4 regions of the Streptacidiphilus cavernicola genome follow, and region 4 is predicted to be linked to each of the others. Evidence: riboswitches for the same ligand, from Rfam matches in the RefSeq annotation. Region 4 holds a riboswitch; each other region holds the start of a gene.

Region 1 (4,364 bases), on a different contig from region 4:
CTCGTCCTGGACAAGGGCGAGGAGAAGAACGACCTGACCCGGCTGCGCCAGGAGTTGCTGGCCGCGCACGCGCGTCCCGGGCACCGGGTGGTCGAGGCGGCCGACCCGGAGCGGGACCGCGCCGCCGCCCCCGCCGCCTACGCCGCGGCGGTCGGCGACTGGCGCAGCCGTCGGGCCGACCTCTACCAGGGGTTCGTCCGCGACGAGATCGCCGCCGACGGCGTCGGCGCGCTGCTGGTCTGGGGCGACCCCTCGCTCTACGACAGCACCATCGCCGCGGTGGAGCAGGTGCTCGCCCACGGCGAGGTGCGGTTCGAGTACAGCGTGGTCCCCGGCATCAGCTGCGTCTCCGCGCTGGCCGCGGCGCACCGGGTTCCGCTGAACCGGGTGGGGAGGCCGTTCACGGTCACCACTGGCCGACGGCTCGCCGAGACCGCGGCGGCGGACGTTCCCGACGACGTCGCGGTGATGCTGGACGCGCACGACGCCTACGCCGGACTGGCCGAACCGGACGCCTTCACCATCTACTGGGGCGCGTATGTCGGTACCCCGGACGAGCTGCTGCTCTCCGGGCCGGTCGGCGAGGTCGCGCCGACCATCCAGCGGGTACGGGCCGAGGCCAGGGCCCGCAAGGGCTGGATCATGGAAACCTACCTGCTCCGCCGCACCGACGGCTGAAGCCGGGCACGGTGGGGCCGGGCGGTTGCTGGGGTCCGGCGTGCTGGGTCCGGCGCGGTGGGGTCCGGCGTGCTGAGGTGTGGCGGTCGCTGAGGGCGGGTCAGTCGTCGCGCAGGAGCAGGCGCAGCAGCCGGACGGCGGCGTCCGGGTCCGGGACGGTCCGCACCCCCGGCGGGGCCGGAGGGCGTCGCAGCAGCACCACCGGCAGTCCGGCCTCACGCGCGGCGGTGAGCTTGGCGGCGGTGGCCGCGCCGCCGCTGTCCTTGGTGACCAGGACGTCGATCCGGTGCTCGCGCAGCAGCGCGCGTTCGCCGTCCAGGGTGAACGGGCCCCGGTCCAGCAGCAGCCGCCAGGCCGGGGGGAGCGGCTGCTCCGGCCGCTCCACCGCCCGCAGCAGCACAAACCGCCGGGCCAACTCCGCCCGCCCGGCGAACTCCGCAAGCCCCATCCGACCCGTCGTCAGAAACACCCGCCCAGCCGCCTCCGGCGTCCCGGCCGCCTCCCGCAGCAGCCCCGGTAGCAGCTCTGCCGCCTCCGCCGCGGAGTCGGCCGGGTGCCAGCGGTCGCCCTCGGTCGCGGTCCAGCCCGGCCTGCGCAGCGCCAGCAGCGGGATTCCGGCCCCGGCCGCCGCCCGGACGGCGTTCGCGCTGATCCGGGCGGCGAACGGATGCGTGGCGTCGACCACCGCGGCGACGTCCTGCTCGCGCAGCCACGCCGCCAGCCCGTCCGCACCGCCGAAGCCGCCGATCCTGACCCGCCCCCGCGGCAGCCGGGGTTCGGCCACCCGGCCCGCCAGCGCGCTGGTCACCGCCACGCCGGGCTCGCGCACCAGCGCGGCGGCCAGCAGACGTGCCTCACCGGTCCCGCCGAGCACCAGCACATGACGGGTCATCGGCACTGTCACCTCCGTGGTCAAGGGCACTGACCGGGTGCCGGTGCCCACCGTAGCGGGCGGGTGTGCTTGGCAGCCCCTCGACCTCAAGATAAGGTAAGGCTTGCCTAACTAGAGGAGGGCTGCCGAGTGGTCGGGTCAGAGTCGCGCGCGTACGAGCCGTCGGACGCGGAGGTGGTGCGCAGCGTGCTGCGGGCGGCCACCTCGCTCACCGCCGTCGCCAACGGGAGCAGGCATGAACTGCTCGGGTCGGACATCGCCGTGGTCGAGCGGACGGAGGAGCGGGCCGAGGAGCGGGCGGAACTGCGGCTGCGGGTGCCGCTGGACAGCAGGCTGGCCCGGGAGGCGGCGATGGTCGCGGGGGAGGGCGGCGGGCTGCCGGTGGCGCTGGAGTGGACCGACGTCGCACCGCTGGCGGTCCGGCAGCGGATCCGCGCCCGGGTCAGGATCGCCGGGATGCTGTCGTCGCGCGGGCGCACCGAACCGGAGGGGATGCTGTCGCTGCCGGTGGACGTCCGGCACGTGGCGCTCGCCACACCCGGCGCGGACGGTCTGGTCGACCCGGCGGAGCTGCTGCGGGCCGAACCCGACCCGCTGGCCGTGGTCGAGGCCGCGCTGCTGCTCCACCTCGCCGAGGACCACCAGGGCCACGTGGCCGCGCTGCTCGGTCTGATTGATCCTCAACTGCTGTACGGGGTAACCGAGGTGAGCCCGCTCGCGCTGGACCGCTACGGCATCGTGCTACGGCTGTCCCGGGAGTGGCCCGGTGGCCGGCGCCATGCCCACCCGCCGCACCAGGACGTCCGGTTGTCGTTCGGGGAGCCGCTGCCGGACGCCGACCAGGTCGGCCGACGGCTGCACGCGCTGCTGGCCGGGCACGGGGAGCAGCGCCCGGCGGTCCGGCGTGATTGACGCGTCGCGTACAGGTCCGTACTGTCAACCGTGAGTGATGGCACGAGGAAGCTGGTGGGAATCCAGCGCGGTCGCGCCACTGTGAGCGGTCACCGGTCGGCAGGTCGAAGGTCGGTGACGGCGAGTCAGACAGTCGTCCGTCGCTCCGCTCCATTCACTGAGGGACGCACGATCCCGCTCAAGGAGGCTCTGTCATGAGCAGTCTGTCCGCACCCCCCGCCGTGATAGCCACGCCGGTCGTCCTGCCGGTGTCCAAGGCGGTGCTGTGGCTGGTCGGCACCGCGCTGATCGCGTTCGCGGTGTACTACTTCATCGGGGTGGACCAGGGCGCCTACTCGGTGTTCGGGAACGACATGCACATCCACGAGTTCGTCCACGACTCCCGGCACTTCCTCGGCTTCCCCTGCCACTGACGTAGCACCACCCACGCACCGTCACCGGCGTGCCGCGGCCGGGTCAGGACGCCTCGGCGCGCAGCGCGTCCCGCTGCCGCTGGGACTCGATCACCTGCGGCATCTGCTGCTCGACCCACTGCACCAGGTCGACGACCAGCTCGGCGGCCTCCCGTCCCGGCCCGGTGAGGCTGTACTCGACCCGGGGCGGGATCTCCGGATGCGCCACCCGCAGCACGAAGCCGTCCCGCTCCAGTGTCTGCAGGGTCTGCGCCAGCATCTTCTCGCTCACCCCCTCGATCCGCCGCCGCAGCTCGCTGAAGCGGTAGGTCCGCTCCCGCAGCGCGGCCAGTGCCAGGACCCCCCAGCGGCTGGTGACGTGCTCCAGCACCAACCGGGACGGGCAGGCCTTGTCGTAGACGGTGAACGGCGGTATCGCACTCATGACACCAGCTTACTTCAAAGTGGGTACTTCCGATTCGGAAGTACCGTGCCTAGCGTGGGGAGGGTGAAGCGGCGCACCGGCGCCGTTCTCCCCTCACCACGATCGGAACGCCCACCATGACCATCCTCGTCACCGCCGCCACCGGCCAGCTCGGCCGCCTCGTCGTCGAGAGCCTGCTGGAGCGGGTGCCCGCGACCGAGGTCGCCGTCGCCGTCCGCGACCCCGAGAAGGCCGCCGACCTGGCCGCGCTCGGGGTGGACGTCCGGCAGGCCGACTACAGCGAGCCCGAGACGCTGCGGACCGCCCTGACCGGGGTGGACCGGGTGCTGCTGATCTCCGGCACCGACATGGGCGCGCGGGTGGAGCAGCACCGCGCCGTGATCGAGGCGGCGAAGCAGGCCGGGGTCGGCCTGCTCGCCTACACCAGCATCTTCGGCGGCGACGACACCACCTTCGCCCTCGCCGACGACCACCACGCCACCGAGGCGCTGCTGCGCGCCTCGGGCGTCCCGTACGCGCTGCTGCGGAACGCCTGGTACACCGAGGTCTACACCGCCCAGCTGGGCACCTACCTGCAGTTCGGCGCGGTCACCGGCAGCAGCGGCGACGGCAGGGTCGCCTCCGCCGCGCGCCGCGACTACGCCGAGGCGGCGGCCGTGGTGCTGACCACCGAGGGCCACCGGAACGCGGTGTACGAGCTGAGCGGCGACACCGCCTGGAGCTTCAGCGAGCTCGCGGCCGAGATCGCCGCGCAGTCCGGCAAGCCGGTGGTCCACCACGACGTGCCGTTCGAGGAGCATGTGCAGATCATGGTCGGCGCCGGGCTGCCCGAGCCGGTCGCCCGGATGTTCGCCGACGTGGACGCAGGCATCGGCCGCGGCGAGCTGGCCGGGACCCCGGGCGAGCTGTCCCGGCTGATCGGCCGCCGCACCACCCCGCTGGCGGACTCGGTCAAGCAGGCGCTGGCGGCGGCGCCGACGGCGGGCTGACCCGGGCCCTCGGCGTCCCGCGCCGCCGCTCGCGCCCCCTCGGCCGGGGTTGGGCC
Region 2 (4,364 bases), on a different contig from region 4:
CCGCCGCCGACTGCTCGGCGAACTGCGCTGGCGGCCCCCCGGCGGCGAGTCGCTCGCGGACGTGGCGCTGCGGCTGCGCAGCCTGCTCCGGGACCTCTACGAGACCGAGGCGTCGCGCCGGGTGCTGCTGGTCGCCCACGACGCCGTGGTGCTGATGCTCCGCCACATCCTGGACGACCTGGACGAGGCGGCGATCCTGGCGGTGGACCGGGCGGGCACGGTCGGCAACGCCTCGATCACCCGCTGGTCCCGGACCCCGTCCGGACGGCTGGCGCTGGACTGCTACAACGCCCCGGTCCCGCTGGACCAGTAGCCGGGGCAGCGGCCCGACCGGCGGTCGGATCAGCGGCGAGTCGGGGCGGATCAGCGGCGCGCGGACCGGCGGCGGGTCAGCCGGGCCAGCAGCAGCAGGCCCGCTCCGCCGCCGAGCAGCGCCGCGGACCCGGCCGCGGCCGCCGCGGTGGCGGGCGAGCCGCCGGTCCGCGCCAACTGCGCGTCCGCGGACGGCCTCGGCACCACCCGGAACAGGTGCGGGTCCGACACGCCCACCGGCAGCGGGACGGTCTGCCCGTCCAGCGCCACCGGCTCGTAGCCGATCGCCATGGTCACCCACTGGCCGGTGGGCGCGCCGCCCGCGAAGCGCATCCGCATCGGGAGCAGCCGGGTGCTCCCGGACGGCAGGGTCAGCCCCCGGGCCGGGCCGACCAGTCCCACCAGCAGGCCGTCCTCGGCGACCAGCGCGGTGCGCTGCCAGGCGCCGCCGCCGTCCCGCCACTGCACCTGGAGGTCGCCGGTGCGCAGCGCGGTGCCCTGCGCGCCGAACACCACCACCGGGAGCACCCCGGGGCAGGCGGCCGGGGTGGCGTTCCCAGCCCGCAGCGTGAAGCCGGACCAGTCACCGCCCAGGTCGTACGACGCCCGCAGCCCGGAGAACCCCAACCCCAACGGCGGCCGCCCGATCCCCGCCACATCCCGCCCGCACACCACAGCGCTCGGGGCCGGAGCCGGGCCCGCGAGAGCCGCCACCGGGGCCGCCGTCACCGGGGCCGCAGTCGCCAGGGCCGCAGTCGCCGGAGCTGCCGCGGTCAGGGCCGCGATCGCCGGGGCCTCAGTCACCGGGGCCGCCGTTGTCGGGGCCGCAGGCACCGGGGCCGCGATCGACCCCGGGTCCGGGGCCCGCGGCGCAGCCGCCTGTGCTGGGGCGGCGAGCAGGGCTGCCGGGGTGAGGGCCAGTCCCGCCAGGCCGAGTCCGATTCCCCGTCGCATCCCCGTCGCCCGACGCATCCGGTGCCGCCCTCGCTCCCGCTCACGCGCGGAGAGCCGGATCCCACCGCGGACACACCTCCAAATCTGACATACCGCCAGAAACCTCGCCTTCCGGAGCCGCTGCCGGAGTGACCCGGGCGGTCCGGCAGACTCTCCCCATGGACATCCTCATCCGCCCCGCTCTCGACTCCGAGCTCGACGCCGCAGGCCACCTCACCGCCGAGTCCTTCATCGCCGACGGCCACACCTCCCGCGGAGGCAGCTACGAACCGCGGCTGCGCGACGCCCGCGACCGCGCCGACCGGGCCGAGCTGCTGGTGGCCGTGGACCCCGCCGACGGCGCCCTGCTCGGCTCGGTGACCTTCGCCCCGCCCGGCTCGCCGTACGCGGACCTGGCCCGGGGCGACGAGGGCGAGTTCCGGATGCTCGCGGTGTCGCCCGCGGCCCGCGGCCGGGGCGTCGGCGAGGCGCTGGTGCGGGCCTGCCTGGACCGGGCCGGGGAGCTGGGGCTGCGCCGGGTGGTGATGTCCACTCAGCCGTCCATGGTGTACGCCTACCGCATCTACGAGCGGCTCGGCTTCGTCCGGACCCCGGAGCGGGACTGGTCGCCGATGCCGGACATCCCGCTGCTCACCTACGCGGTCGAGCTCACGCCCCGCCCCGCCGAACAAGCGGAGTGACGCGACACTACATGTAGGGGTGCTTTCTGGAAGCACCCCTACATGTATGCTCATACTCGCTGTCCCGCAGGGGAACCCGGTGCGATTCCGGGACTGCCCCGCAGCGGTGAGCGGCTGTGCCCTGCGCCCTCGCGCCCTGGCCTGCCGCGAGTCCGAGTACCTGCCGACAGCTCGTCCCGGCACCCCCCGGGGCGACGCACGTCCGGGCCTCGCGGGTGGGCCGGGGACGCGTTCCTGGCTGCCTCCGCGCGCCCGGTGACGCTCCCTCACGCCTCCCGCCGACGGTCCGCCGCCGACCGGCCGCCAACGAGGAGCGCAAGTGACGATCACCGAGACCGCAGCAGCGACGACAGTCCCGCACCAGGGCGACGGCCCCGGCCCGGACGTCCAGGACGCCCCCGGCACCGCCCTGCTGCGCACCCTCACCGAGCGCTCCGCCGACCTGGTGCACATCGACGCGGGCCGGGTCGCCGCCGCCGCCCTGCGCGGGCGCAGCGCGGTCGCCGACTACAGCGAGCTGCGCGGCCTGGCGATCGAGGCCTCCGCCGCGCTGATCGCCGAGGACCCGCAGTACTCGCGGCTCGCCGCCCGGCTGCTGGCCGAGGAGATCCGCGAGGAGGCCTCCGGCCAGGGCGCCACCTGCTTCGCCGCCTCGATCGCGGTCGGCCACCGGGAGGGCCTGATCGGCGACGACACCGCCGCCTTCGTCGCCGCCCACGCCGAGGCCCTGGACGCGGTGGTCGACCCGGCCGGCGACGACCGGTTCGAGTACTTCGGCCTGCGCACGGTCTACTCCCGCTACCTGCTGCGGCACCCGATCACCCGTCAGGTGCTGGAGACCCCGCAGCACTTCCTGCTCCGGGTGGCCTGCGGCCTCCAGGTCGGAGGCGTGGAGCGCAGCGACTCGGACAAGGGTGGCGGCGGGCGACGGGCGGGAGGCGTGGAGCGCAGCGACTCGGACAAGGGTGGCGGCGGGCGACGGGCGGGCGGCAAGGAGTCCGTGGCCGAGGTGGCCGAGCTGTACCGGCTGATGAGCCGGCTCGAATACCTGCCGTCCTCCCCCACCCTGTTCAACTCCGGCACCCGGCACCCGCAGATGTCCTCCTGCTACCTGCTGGACTCCCCGCTGGACGAGCTGGACTCGATCTACTCCCGCTACGCCCAGATCGCCCGGCTGAGCAAGCACGCGGGCGGGATCGGCCTCTCCTACAGCCGGATCCGCTCCCGCGGCAGCCTGATCCGCGGCACCAACGGCCAGTCCAACGGCATCGTGCCGTTCCTGCGCACCCTGGACGCCTCGGTCGCCGCGGTGAACCAGGGCGGCCGGCGCAAGGGCGCGGCCTGCGTCTACCTGGAGACCTGGCACGCCGATGTCGAGGAGTTCCTTGAGCTGCGGGACAGCACGGGCGAGGAGGCCCGGCGCACCCACAACCTCAACCTGGCGCACTGGGTCCCGGACGAGTTCATGCGCCGGGTGGACGCCGACACCGAGTGGTCGCTGTTCTCCCCCGGCGACGTGCCCGAGCTGGTCGACCTGTGGGGCGCCGAGTTCGACGCCGCGTACGCCAGGGCCGAGGCGGCAGGACTCGCCGTCCGCACCCTCCCGGCGCGGACCCTCTACGCCCGGATGATGCGCACCCTGGCGCAGACCGGCAACGGCTGGATGACCTTCAAGGACGCCTCCAACCGCGCCGCCAACCAGACCGCGCTGCCCGGCCGCACGGTCCACTCCTCCAATCTCTGCACCGAGATCCTCGAAGTCACCGACGACGGCGAGACCGCGGTCTGCAACCTCGGCTCGGTCAACCTGGGCGCGCACCTCGGCGCCGACGGCGAGATGGACTGGGAGCGCCTGGACGCCACCGTCCGCACCGCGGTCACCTTCCTGGACCGGGTGGTCGACATCAACTTCTACCCGACCCCCGAGGCCGGTGCGTCCAACGCCCGCTGGCGGCCGGTCGGCCTGGGGGTGATGGGCCTTCAGGACGTCTTCTTCAAGCTGCGCCTGGACTTCGACTCGGCCGAGGCCCGCGCGCTGTCCACCAGGATCGCCGAGCGGATCATGCTGGCCGCCTACGAGACCAGCGCCGACCTGGCCGAGCGGCTGGGCCGGCACCACGCCTACGACGAGACCCGCGCCGCCCGCGGCCAACTGCACCCGGACCACTTTCCCCTCCCGTCGCCCGCCACCGCCCTTGACCGCGGTGCTTCGCACCACACCTTCCTTCCCCCGGCCTGGCCCGACCGCTGGGACGCGCTGCGCGCCCGGATCGCGAGCACCGGCCTGCGCAACTCGCTGCTGCTGGCCATCGCGCCGACCGCGACCATCGCCTCCATCGCCGGCGTCTACGAGTGCATCGAGCCGCAGGTCTCCAACCTCTTCAAGCGGGAGACCCTGAGCGGGGAGTTCCTCCAGGT
Region 3 (4,364 bases), on a different contig from region 4:
CCCTCGGTGACACAGTGGCCCAGCGCCGCGCGGAGGTTCTCGATCTCGGCCAGCAGCCCGCGGAACAGCGGGACCTGATCGTCAGTCAGGAACCGGGCGCGGAAGTCGCGGACCCCGGCCCGGTAGTGCTCCAGGTGCCGGGCTCGGACGGCCGGTTCCTCGCCGGTCTGCGCCAGCCATTCGCCGCCGTACTCGCGGATCGTGTCCAGCAGCCGGTAGCGGGTGCTTCCTGACGCTTCGTCGACCCGGAGCACCACCGACTTGTCGACCAGGCCGATCAGTTGCTCGACCACCTCGTCCGGGCCGGACTCGCCGCCCACGCAGACCTGCTCCACCGCTGCCAGGTCGAAGCTGCCGGCGAAGACCGACAGCCGGGCCCAGAGCAGCCGTTCCTCCGGGGTGCACAGCTCGTGGCTCCAGCCGATGGTGGTCCGCAGCGTCTGGTGCCGGGGCAGGGTGGTGCGCCGACCGCCGGTCAGTAACCGGAAGCGGTCCTCAAGCCGGGCCGCCAACCGCTCCAGCGGGATCGCCCGCAGCCGCACCGTGGCCAGTTCGATCGCCAGCGGGATGCCGTCCAGGCGGCGGCACAGCGCCAGCACGTCGGCCCGGTTGGCCTCGGTGAGCGCGAAGCCGGGCAGCACCGCGGCGGCGCGCTGGGCGAACAGCGCCACCGCCGCCCCGCCGTCCGCGGCCTCCGGCAGCACCGGCAGCGGCGGGATCACCAGGGTGTGCTCGCCGGGGACGTCCAGCGGCTGCCGGCTGGTCGCCAGGATGCTGACCCCGGGGGCGTCCCTGAGCAGCAGGTCGGCGAGCATGGCGCAGGCGTCCACCAGGTGCTCGCAGGTGTCCAGCACCAGCAGCAGCGAGCGCTCGGCCAGGTGCTCGGTGAGCAGGTCGAGCGGCGGACGGACGGTCTGGTCGGTGATCCCCAGCGCCACGCACACCGCGCGGGGCAGCAGTTCGGCGTCCTTGAGGGCGGACAGCTCGACCAGCACCACGCCGTCGCGGTGCCGGTTCTGCTCCCGTCCGCGCAGCGCGGCGGCGGTGCGCAGGGCGATCCTGGTCTTGCCGACGCCGCCGGGCCCGGTCAGGGTGACCATCCGCGCCCGTGTCAGCAGCCGCTCGACCGCGGCCAGTTCGTCCGCGCGGCCGACGAAGCTGGTGACCTCGGCCGGCAGCTCCCCCGATCTCGCCCAGGCCCGGGACGGCGGAACCTGGTCAGCACCGCTCTGCACGCCGAAGGTCATGCCCACCTCACACGCATCGCCGGTCCGCACCGCTCGGCACTGACCCGATCGTATCGGGAGGATCCGCTTCCGCGCCGGTGATCAGCGATAACGCCACCCGGTCGGGAACCGCGGACGTGGGTCATCCCACAGCCCGCCACCCCGGCGTCCGGTTGACCGGACACCGGCGGGCGTGGTGGGATTTCGAGGCCTGATACGGCGGCAATGATGAGGAAGTCCGGTGCGATTCCGGCGCGGTCCCGCCACTGTCACCGGGCGGCGGCCCCGTCACACCGGGTGCGGTCGTCCGCGAGCCAGGAACTCTGGCCGCCGTCACCACGACACGGGGCGCGGACCCCGAGTGAGGACTGTCCCCATGCGCTGCCGCGCCCTCGTCCGCCGCTGCCTGCCCGCACCGTGGTGAGCCCCGCCGCGCCCCCGCGGCTGACCGGCGTCGGGATGGGCCCCGGCGACCCCGAGCTGGTCACCGTCAAGGCGGTACGGGTGCTGCGCGAGGCGTCCGCGGTCGTGGTCCCGGTGCTGGACAGCGGGGAGACCGGCCGCGCCGAGGCCACCGTGCTGCACCACCTCGACGACGCCGGGACAGCCGCCCGGGTCGAGCGGATCGTCTTCGCGCTGAACGAGCGCGAGAACCGCTCCCGGCGCGAGGCCGCCTGGGACGCCGCGGGCGCCCGGGTCGCCGAACTGCTGCGCGAGCACGGCGACGTGGCCTTCGCCACGATCGGCGACCCCAACGTCTACTCCACCTTCACCTACCTCGCGCAGACCCTGGTCCCGCTGCTGCCGGGGCTGGTGGTGCAGACCGTCCCCGGGATCACCGCGATGCAGGACCTGGCCGCGCGCAGCGGCACCGTCCTGGCCGAGGGCACCGAACCGCTCACCCTGGTCCCGGTCACCGCGGGCTCCGAGGTGCTCAGGGACGCCCTGGCCGGGCCCGGCACCGTCGTCGCCTACAAGTTCGGACGGCTCGCGGGCCAGGTCGGCGCCGCGCTGCGGGAGACCGGCCGGGACGGCAGCGCGGTCTGGGGCTCCGCGCTGGGGCTGCCGGACGAGCGGATCCGCCCGGCCGGGCACCCGCTGGACGGCCCGCTCCCCTACCTCTCGACCCTGATCGCACCCGCGACCCGAACCCGCCGTGGAGGCAAGCTGTGAGCGATCGACCTGTCGGCAGAGTGACCTTCGTGGGCGCCGGTCCTGGCGCGGCCGACCTGCTGACGTTCCGTGCGGCCCGCGCGATAGCCGAGGCCGACACGGTGATCTGGGCCGCCAGCCTGGTCCAGGCCGAGGTGCTGGAGCACGCCCGTCCGGACGCCGAGGTGCTGGACTCCTCGCTGGTCCCGATGGAGGACGTGCTCGCGGTCTACCAGCGGGCCGCCGCCGAGGGGCGGAAGGTGGCCAGGATCCACTCCGGCGACCCCTCGCTCTGGGGCGCGGTGCAGGAGCAGCTGGACCGCTGCCGCGGGCTCGGCCTGGAGACCGAGATCGTGCCCGGGGTGTCCTCGTTCGCCGCCGTCGCCGCCATCGCCCAGCGGGAGCTGACGATCCCCGAGGTGGCGCAGAGCGTGATCCTGACCCGGCTGGGCGGCGGCAAGACGCCGATGCCCCCCGGTGAGGAGGTCCGCGACTTCGCCCGGCACGGCACCACCATGGCGGTCTTCCTCTCCGCCGCCCGGACCAAGCAGCTGGTCGAGGAGCTGACCTCGGGCGGCTACCCGCTGGACACGCCCGTGGTCATCGCCTACCAGGCCACCTGGCCGGACGAGTTGGTGCTCGAAGGGACGCTGGAGACGCTGGAGGCCACGGTCAAGGAGCACCGGCTGTGGAAGCACACACTGTTCCTGGTCGGCCCGGCGCTCGCGGCGACCGGCACCCGCTCCCACCTCTACCACCCCGGCCACTTCCACGGCTTCCGCCGGGCGGACCCGGCCGCGCGGCGCGCCCTGCGCGACGCGGCGCAGTGACGGCCCGCGCCGGCATCACCGTTCTCGGTCCGGAGGCGGCCGGCGACGGGCGCGCGGCGACCGCCGGGCTGATCGCCGGGGCAGCAGTGGTGCTGGGCGCGCGACGGCACCTGCTGGCGGCCGGAGTCGATCCGGCCGAGCCGCGGGCGGTGGTGCTCGGCCCGCTCGCACCGGCGCTGGACCGGCTCGCCGCGACCGAGGGACCGGCCGTGGTGCTGGCCTCCGGCGACCCCGGCTTCTTCGGCGTCGTCCGGTGCCTGGCCGAGCGGTTCGGGCCCGGGGCGCTGGACGTGCGGCCCGGGGTGAGCAGCGTGGCCGGGGCGTTCGCCCGGCTCGGGCTGCCCTGGGACGACGCGGTGGTGGTCAGCGCGCACGGCCGGGACCCGCGCACCGCGTTCAACGTCTGCCGCGCGCAGCGCAAGGTCGCGGTGCTGACCGCGCCGGGCGCGGGGCCCGCCGAGATCGGGGCGGCGCTGCTGGCGACGCCGGGGGTGGAACGCGAGCTGGTGGTCGCCACGGACCTGGGCTCCGCCGGGGAGCGGGTGGAGCGGGTGACGCCCGCTCAGGCGGCGGGGCGGGACTGGCCCGGGGTGCATGTGGTGCTGTGCCTGGGCGTGGACGGCGCGGGCGGGGGTGGCACGGGCGCGGGCTCGGGCCTGGGCTCGGGTGTCGGGGCGATGCGGGTGGTGGCCGGGGCGGTGCCGGTCGCCGAGGGCGGCTGGGGGTTGCCGGAGGACGCGTTCGAGCACCGGGACTCGCTGGTCACCAAGGCCGAGGTGCGGGCGCTGGCGCTGGCCCGGCTCGGCCCCCGGCTGGGCGAGCTGGTCTGGGACGTCGGCGCGGGCAGCGGCTCGGTCGCGGTCGAGTGCGCCCGGCTCGGCGCGGCGGTCGTCGCGGTCGAGCGGGCCGAGGACGGCGTCGCCCGGATCCGCGCCAACGCCGCCGCGCACCGGGTGGACGTCGCCGTGGTGCACGGCAGCGCCCCGGAGGCGCTGGACCCGCTGCCGGAACCCGACGCGGTGTTCGTCGGCGGCGGCGGAGCCGATCTGCCCGCGATCGTCACCGCCTGCGCCGGGCGGGCCCGGCGGACGGTGGTGGTGACTCTGGTCGCCGTGGACCGGCTGCCCGGCGTGCGGACCGCCCTGCTCGCGGCCGG
Region 4 (4,364 bases):
ACCCCGCTGGTGGTGAGCCGGAACGCCTCGGTGGCCCAGACCAGGTACGCGGCGCGGTCGGCCGTGCGCAGCGGCAGCGTCTCGCGCAGGGCCGGTTCGTCCACCTGGATCACCGCGGTGCCCGCGGCCTCCAGGTCGGCGACCTCGTCGCGCAGGGCCAGGGCGACCTGCCGCGCCGTCTCGGCCAGCGGCTGGTCGTCGCGGACGAAGGACCAGGCGAGCATGGTGACCGGCCCGGTCAGCATCCCCTTGACCGGGCGGTCGGTCTGCGCCTGGGCGTAGCCGGTCCAGCGGACGGTCATCGGCTCGGGGCGGGAGATGTCCCCGGCCAGGACCGGCGGGCGGACGTAGCGGGTGCCGTAGGACTGGACCCAGCCGTGCCGGGTGGCGAAGTAGCCGGTGAGCTGCTCGGCGAAGTACTGCACCATGTCGTTGCGTTCGGGCTCGCCGTGGACCAGGACGTCGATCCCGGCCTTCTCCTGGAAGGACAGGACCTCGCGGATCTCGGCCTCGATCCGCTGCTCGTAGCCGGCCGTGTCGATCCGTCCGGCACGCAGGTCGGCGCGGGCGTTGCGCAGCTCGGCGGTCTGCGGGAAGGAGCCGATGGTGGTGGTCGGCAGCAGCGGTAGGCCGAGCGCGGCGCGCTGCGCGGCGGCGCGCTCGGGGTAGGCCTGCGGGCGTCGGGTGTCGGCGTCGGTGACGGCTGCGCTGCGGGCCCGGACCGCCGGGTCGCGGGTCAGCGCGGAACCGGCCCGGGACTCCAGACCGGCCCGGTTGGCGGCGAGTTCGGCGGCGATGAGGTCGGTGCCCTGGGTCAGTCCGCGCGCCAGGGTGACGATCTCCGTGGTCTTCTGCCGGGCGAAGGCCAGCCAGCGGGCGACCTGGGGGTCGACGTCGCGCTCCCGGGCGGCGTCCAGCGGGACGTGCAGCAGCGAGCAGGAGGCCGCGACGTCGACCTGGTCGGCCAGGCCGAGCAGGGTGCCCAGGGTGGTCAGCGAGGCGGCGAGGTTGTTGATCCAGATGTTGCGGCCGTCGACCACGCCCGCAACCAGGCGCTTGCCGCGCAGGCCGCCGACCGTGGCGAGAGCGTCCAGGTTGGCGGCGGCGGGTCCGGTGAAGTCCAGCGCCAGTCCCTCGATCGGGGCCTTGGCCAGCACCGGCAGGGCCTCGCCGAGCCGGTCGAAGTAGGAGGCGACCAGCAGCTTGGGCCGGTCGGCCAGGCCGCCCAGATCGCGGTAGGCACGGGCGACGGTGTTGAGGTCGGCCGGGGTGCGGTCCTGCACCAGGGCAGGCTCGTCCAGTTGGACCCAGTCGGCCCCCGCGGCGCGCAGGTCGGCCAGCACCTCGGCGTAGACCGGCAGCAACCGGTCGAGCAGGGTGATCGGCTGGAAGTCGGCGGCCACGCCGGGGGCGGGCTTGGCCAGCAGCAGGTAGGTGACCGGGCCGACCAGCACCGGGCGGGCGCTGTGGCCGAGGGCCAGCGCCTCGCGCAGCTCGGCGACCTGCTTGGTCGAGTCAGCGGTGAAGACCGTGTTCGGGCCGAGTTCGGGGACCAGGTAGTGGTAGTTGGTGTCGAACCACTTGGTCATCTCCAGCGGCGCCACCTCCTGGGTGCCCCGGGCCATCGCGAAGTAGCCGTCCAACGCGTCCGCGTCGACGGCCTTACCGTGCCCGACGACCGAACGGTGCCGGTCGGGGATCGCGCCGACCATCACGCTGGTGTCCAGCACGTGGTCGTAGAAGGAGAAGTCACCGGTCGGGACCTCGTCCACACCGGCCTCGGTGAGCTGCTGCCAGGCCTGGCGGCGCAGTTCGGCCGCGGTGCGCTGGAGGGCGTCGGCGGTGACGCGGCCCTTCCAGTAGCCCTCGATGGCCTTCTTCAACTCCCGCTCGGGGCCCTGGCGGGGGTAGCCGTACACGGTGGCCCGTGCTGCCGCGGCTGCAGGCTTGCTGGTCAAGGGACTCTCCTTCGCGAGTACGTCACTGGACGACCCCGGAGACGGGTCGCAGGCGCGAAGGGACGACAGCACCGGGCGGCTCAGGACGCGGCTCTGCCGCGCGTGCCCACCTGATATGTACGCCGACCCGCCCACGAGGTCACCGGGATCTCCGCGCACACCTGTGGCGTGCACGGGCAGTGGCAGGTCTTCGGACTCGCGGGCACGTCTGCCGAGGGCAGACACCTACTGGCCGTCGCTTCCCAGACCCGTACCCGGGCCCAGTGCTTGATGACGGCGGTCGTTCCCACTCACCGCTGCGGGGCAGTCCCGGAATCACACCGGGTTCCCTCTTACGACGCGCCTGCCTGGCTGACAGGGCGAACCGACTGCAACCGCCAGACTAGACGCCGAATCAACACGACCGTGACCGCCGTCCCACATCATGGACATAAAGCCGGGGGGTCGGGTGCGACCGACGGCCAGGCGGCCTCCGGCCGGGGCCACCCCCTCGGCGTCGACCAGCCTGCCAACTCGGCTGGCACTCCCCGCCGCAGGGCTCAGGTCGCCTGGAGACGGCTACGGGCCACCTCGATCTCGCTCAAGGCGGCACCGCCGAACACCGCTTGATCCCGCAGAGCAGCGAAGACGCGGATGAAGTACGCAATGTTCTCGGGCCTCGCAGCAGCCGTGGTTGGACACCCCGGCGAACACCCTGGAAAGGAACCTCGCATGAACTGCTGCTCCGCCCCCCGGACGGCCTCCGATTGGCCACGCCAATGTCCAGAAACGACGAAAGCCCCCTGGTGGGGGGCTGTTCGTGTTGTTGGTTGGTTGGTTGGTGTCCGAGGGGGGACTTGAACCCCCACGCCCCGAAGGGCACTAGCACCTCAAGCTAGCGCGTCTGCCATTCCGCCACCCGGACCGGGTGATCGCCAGCGGCGTCTCCGCCGTGCTGACCAAGGAAACAATACCAAGAAAACGGAGTGCTTCTGACCGGGGTCCGCAGCGTCGGGACAGCGTCGGGACACGGTGCCGACCGATCACTTTTGCACCCTTAGCGATCACAGATGAGCAAGAAGCGTGCAGTTTACGTATCTGCCCGGGTGCACTGCGTAGCCACGCGGTCTCATATCGGATGAGCCGACCGACCGGCGCGGCAGCAGAAGACCCGCCGGGGGCCCGTACGCGCAGAGGATGGCGGCACCGACATGCATGTCCGCGGAGAAGTCCCTCCCGACCCCGCCTCCGGAACGCCGTCTCCCGCAGCGAACCCTCCGGGCGCCAGCCCTCCAGCCCCGCGGGCCCCCGGAGCCCCTGGGACACCCGGAGCCCCTGGAGCCCCCGGCATCCTCGGTGTCGAAGGCGTCTGGCGGTTCGCGGCACCAGCCGTGGACAGCTCCGTGCCGCAGGCGCGGCACGCGGTGCGGGATCTGCTGACGGCACAGGGCATGGCCGGGCCGCAGTACGACGACCTGCTGCAGGGGATGCTGCTGATCGTCTCCGAGCTGGTCACCAACGCGGTGCGGCACGCCGCGCTGCTGTCGCCGCAGATCGTGGTCGAGGTGGTGATCGGCTCCGGCTGGGTGCGGTTGTCGGTGGAGGACAGCCACCCCTACCGGCCCCGGGCGCTGCACAGCGACGAGGTGGAGTCAGGCCGCACCGGCGGGCGCGGACTGCTGCTGGTCAAGGCGGTCACCACGGAGGCGGGCGGGGTGTACGACGTCGAGCGCACCGCGGGCGGCGGCAAGGTGGTCTGGGCCTCGCTACCGCTCCCGGTGCCCGCGCCGCGCTCCGAGCAGGGGAACTGAGCGGCCGTCACCGTCCGCCGAACCTACCGACATCGGTGATCCCGGCGAACCCGCCGACGCCTGCAATCCCGTCACGCCGCCGACGCCACCGCCCCCGCCGACACGCCGTCAGATGATCTCGCGCCACCAGTGGTCGACCTTCGGCGGGTTCGCGACCTCGATCCGCTCCCCCGGCCGGGGCACCGCGATCCGGACCCCGCGCTCGTCGGCGTCCACGCAGAGCCGCTCCACCGGCTCGGACCAGTCGTGCAGCCCCAGCACGAAGGTCCCCCAGTGCACCGGCACGAACAACCCTTTCGCCGGGTCGTCGTGGCCCCGGTTGACGTCCAAGTGAGTACTCACTCCCTCCTCCGGGGTCATGTGCACCGAACGCCAGTGGTTGCTGTACGCGCCGACCTGGACCAGCGACAGGTCGAACGGGCCGTGCCGCTCCCCGGTCTCCGCGAAGCCGTCGAAGTACCCGGTGTCGCCGCTGTAGAAGACCCGCTGCTCGGCGCCGATGATCGCCCAGGAGCTCCACAGCGTGCCGTCGTTGGCGAAACCGCGGCCGGAGAAGTGCTGGGCCGAGGTGGACACCAGCCGCAGCCCGCCGACCTCGGTCTCCTCCTCCCAGTCC

Evidence for each region. Region 4 has a riboswitch for cobalamin ahead of metE (5-methyltetrahydropteroyltriglutamate--homocysteine S-methyltransferase). Riboswitches for the same ligand answer to the same signal wherever they lie in the genome.
Region 1: another riboswitch for cobalamin. It lies ahead of ACEZDE_RS28300 (CbtB domain-containing protein); the one in region 4 lies ahead of metE (5-methyltetrahydropteroyltriglutamate--homocysteine S-methyltransferase).
Region 2: another riboswitch for cobalamin. It lies ahead of ACEZDE_RS11875 (ribonucleoside-diphosphate reductase subunit alpha); the one in region 4 lies ahead of metE (5-methyltetrahydropteroyltriglutamate--homocysteine S-methyltransferase).
Region 3: another riboswitch for cobalamin. It lies ahead of cobI (precorrin-2 C(20)-methyltransferase); the one in region 4 lies ahead of metE (5-methyltetrahydropteroyltriglutamate--homocysteine S-methyltransferase).

The regions. Positions count from the first base shown of each region.
Region 1 is NZ_JBHFAB010000027.1:29,029-33,392, forward strand. It holds gene cobF (precorrin-6A synthase (deacetylating)) at 1-678, shown strand, start outside; gene ACEZDE_RS28290 (cobalt-precorrin-6A reductase) at 779-1,570, opposite strand; gene ACEZDE_RS28295 (DUF2470 domain-containing protein) at 1,700-2,482, shown strand; cobalamin riboswitch at 2,476-2,638, shown strand; gene ACEZDE_RS28300 (CbtB domain-containing protein) at 2,677-2,895, shown strand; gene ACEZDE_RS28305 (winged helix-turn-helix transcriptional regulator) at 2,939-3,319, opposite strand; gene ACEZDE_RS28310 (SDR family oxidoreductase) at 3,436-4,308, shown strand.
Region 2 is NZ_JBHFAB010000007.1:129,723-134,086, forward strand. It holds gene ACEZDE_RS11860 (histidine phosphatase family protein) at 1-313, shown strand, start outside; gene ACEZDE_RS11865 (hypothetical protein) at 364-1,266, opposite strand; gene ACEZDE_RS11870 (GNAT family N-acetyltransferase) at 1,425-1,946, shown strand; cobalamin riboswitch at 1,965-2,111, shown strand; gene ACEZDE_RS11875 (ribonucleoside-diphosphate reductase subunit alpha) at 2,266-4,364, shown strand, end outside.
Region 3 is NZ_JBHFAB010000020.1:110,932-115,295, forward strand. It holds gene ACEZDE_RS24490 (ATP-binding protein) at 1-1,247, opposite strand, end outside; cobalamin riboswitch at 1,430-1,572, shown strand; gene cobI (precorrin-2 C(20)-methyltransferase) at 1,647-2,399, shown strand; gene cobM (precorrin-4 C(11)-methyltransferase) at 2,396-3,208, shown strand; gene cbiE (precorrin-6y C5,15-methyltransferase (decarboxylating) subunit CbiE) at 3,205-4,364, shown strand, end outside.
Region 4 is NZ_JBHFAB010000003.1:295,128-299,491, reverse strand. It holds gene metE (5-methyltetrahydropteroyltriglutamate--homocysteine S-methyltransferase) at 1-1,958, opposite strand, end outside; cobalamin riboswitch at 2,123-2,343, opposite strand; tRNA gene ACEZDE_RS05745 (tRNA-Leu) at 2,777-2,862, opposite strand; gene ACEZDE_RS05740 (ATP-binding protein) at 3,149-3,748, shown strand; gene ACEZDE_RS05735 (MBL fold metallo-hydrolase) at 3,857-4,364, opposite strand, start outside.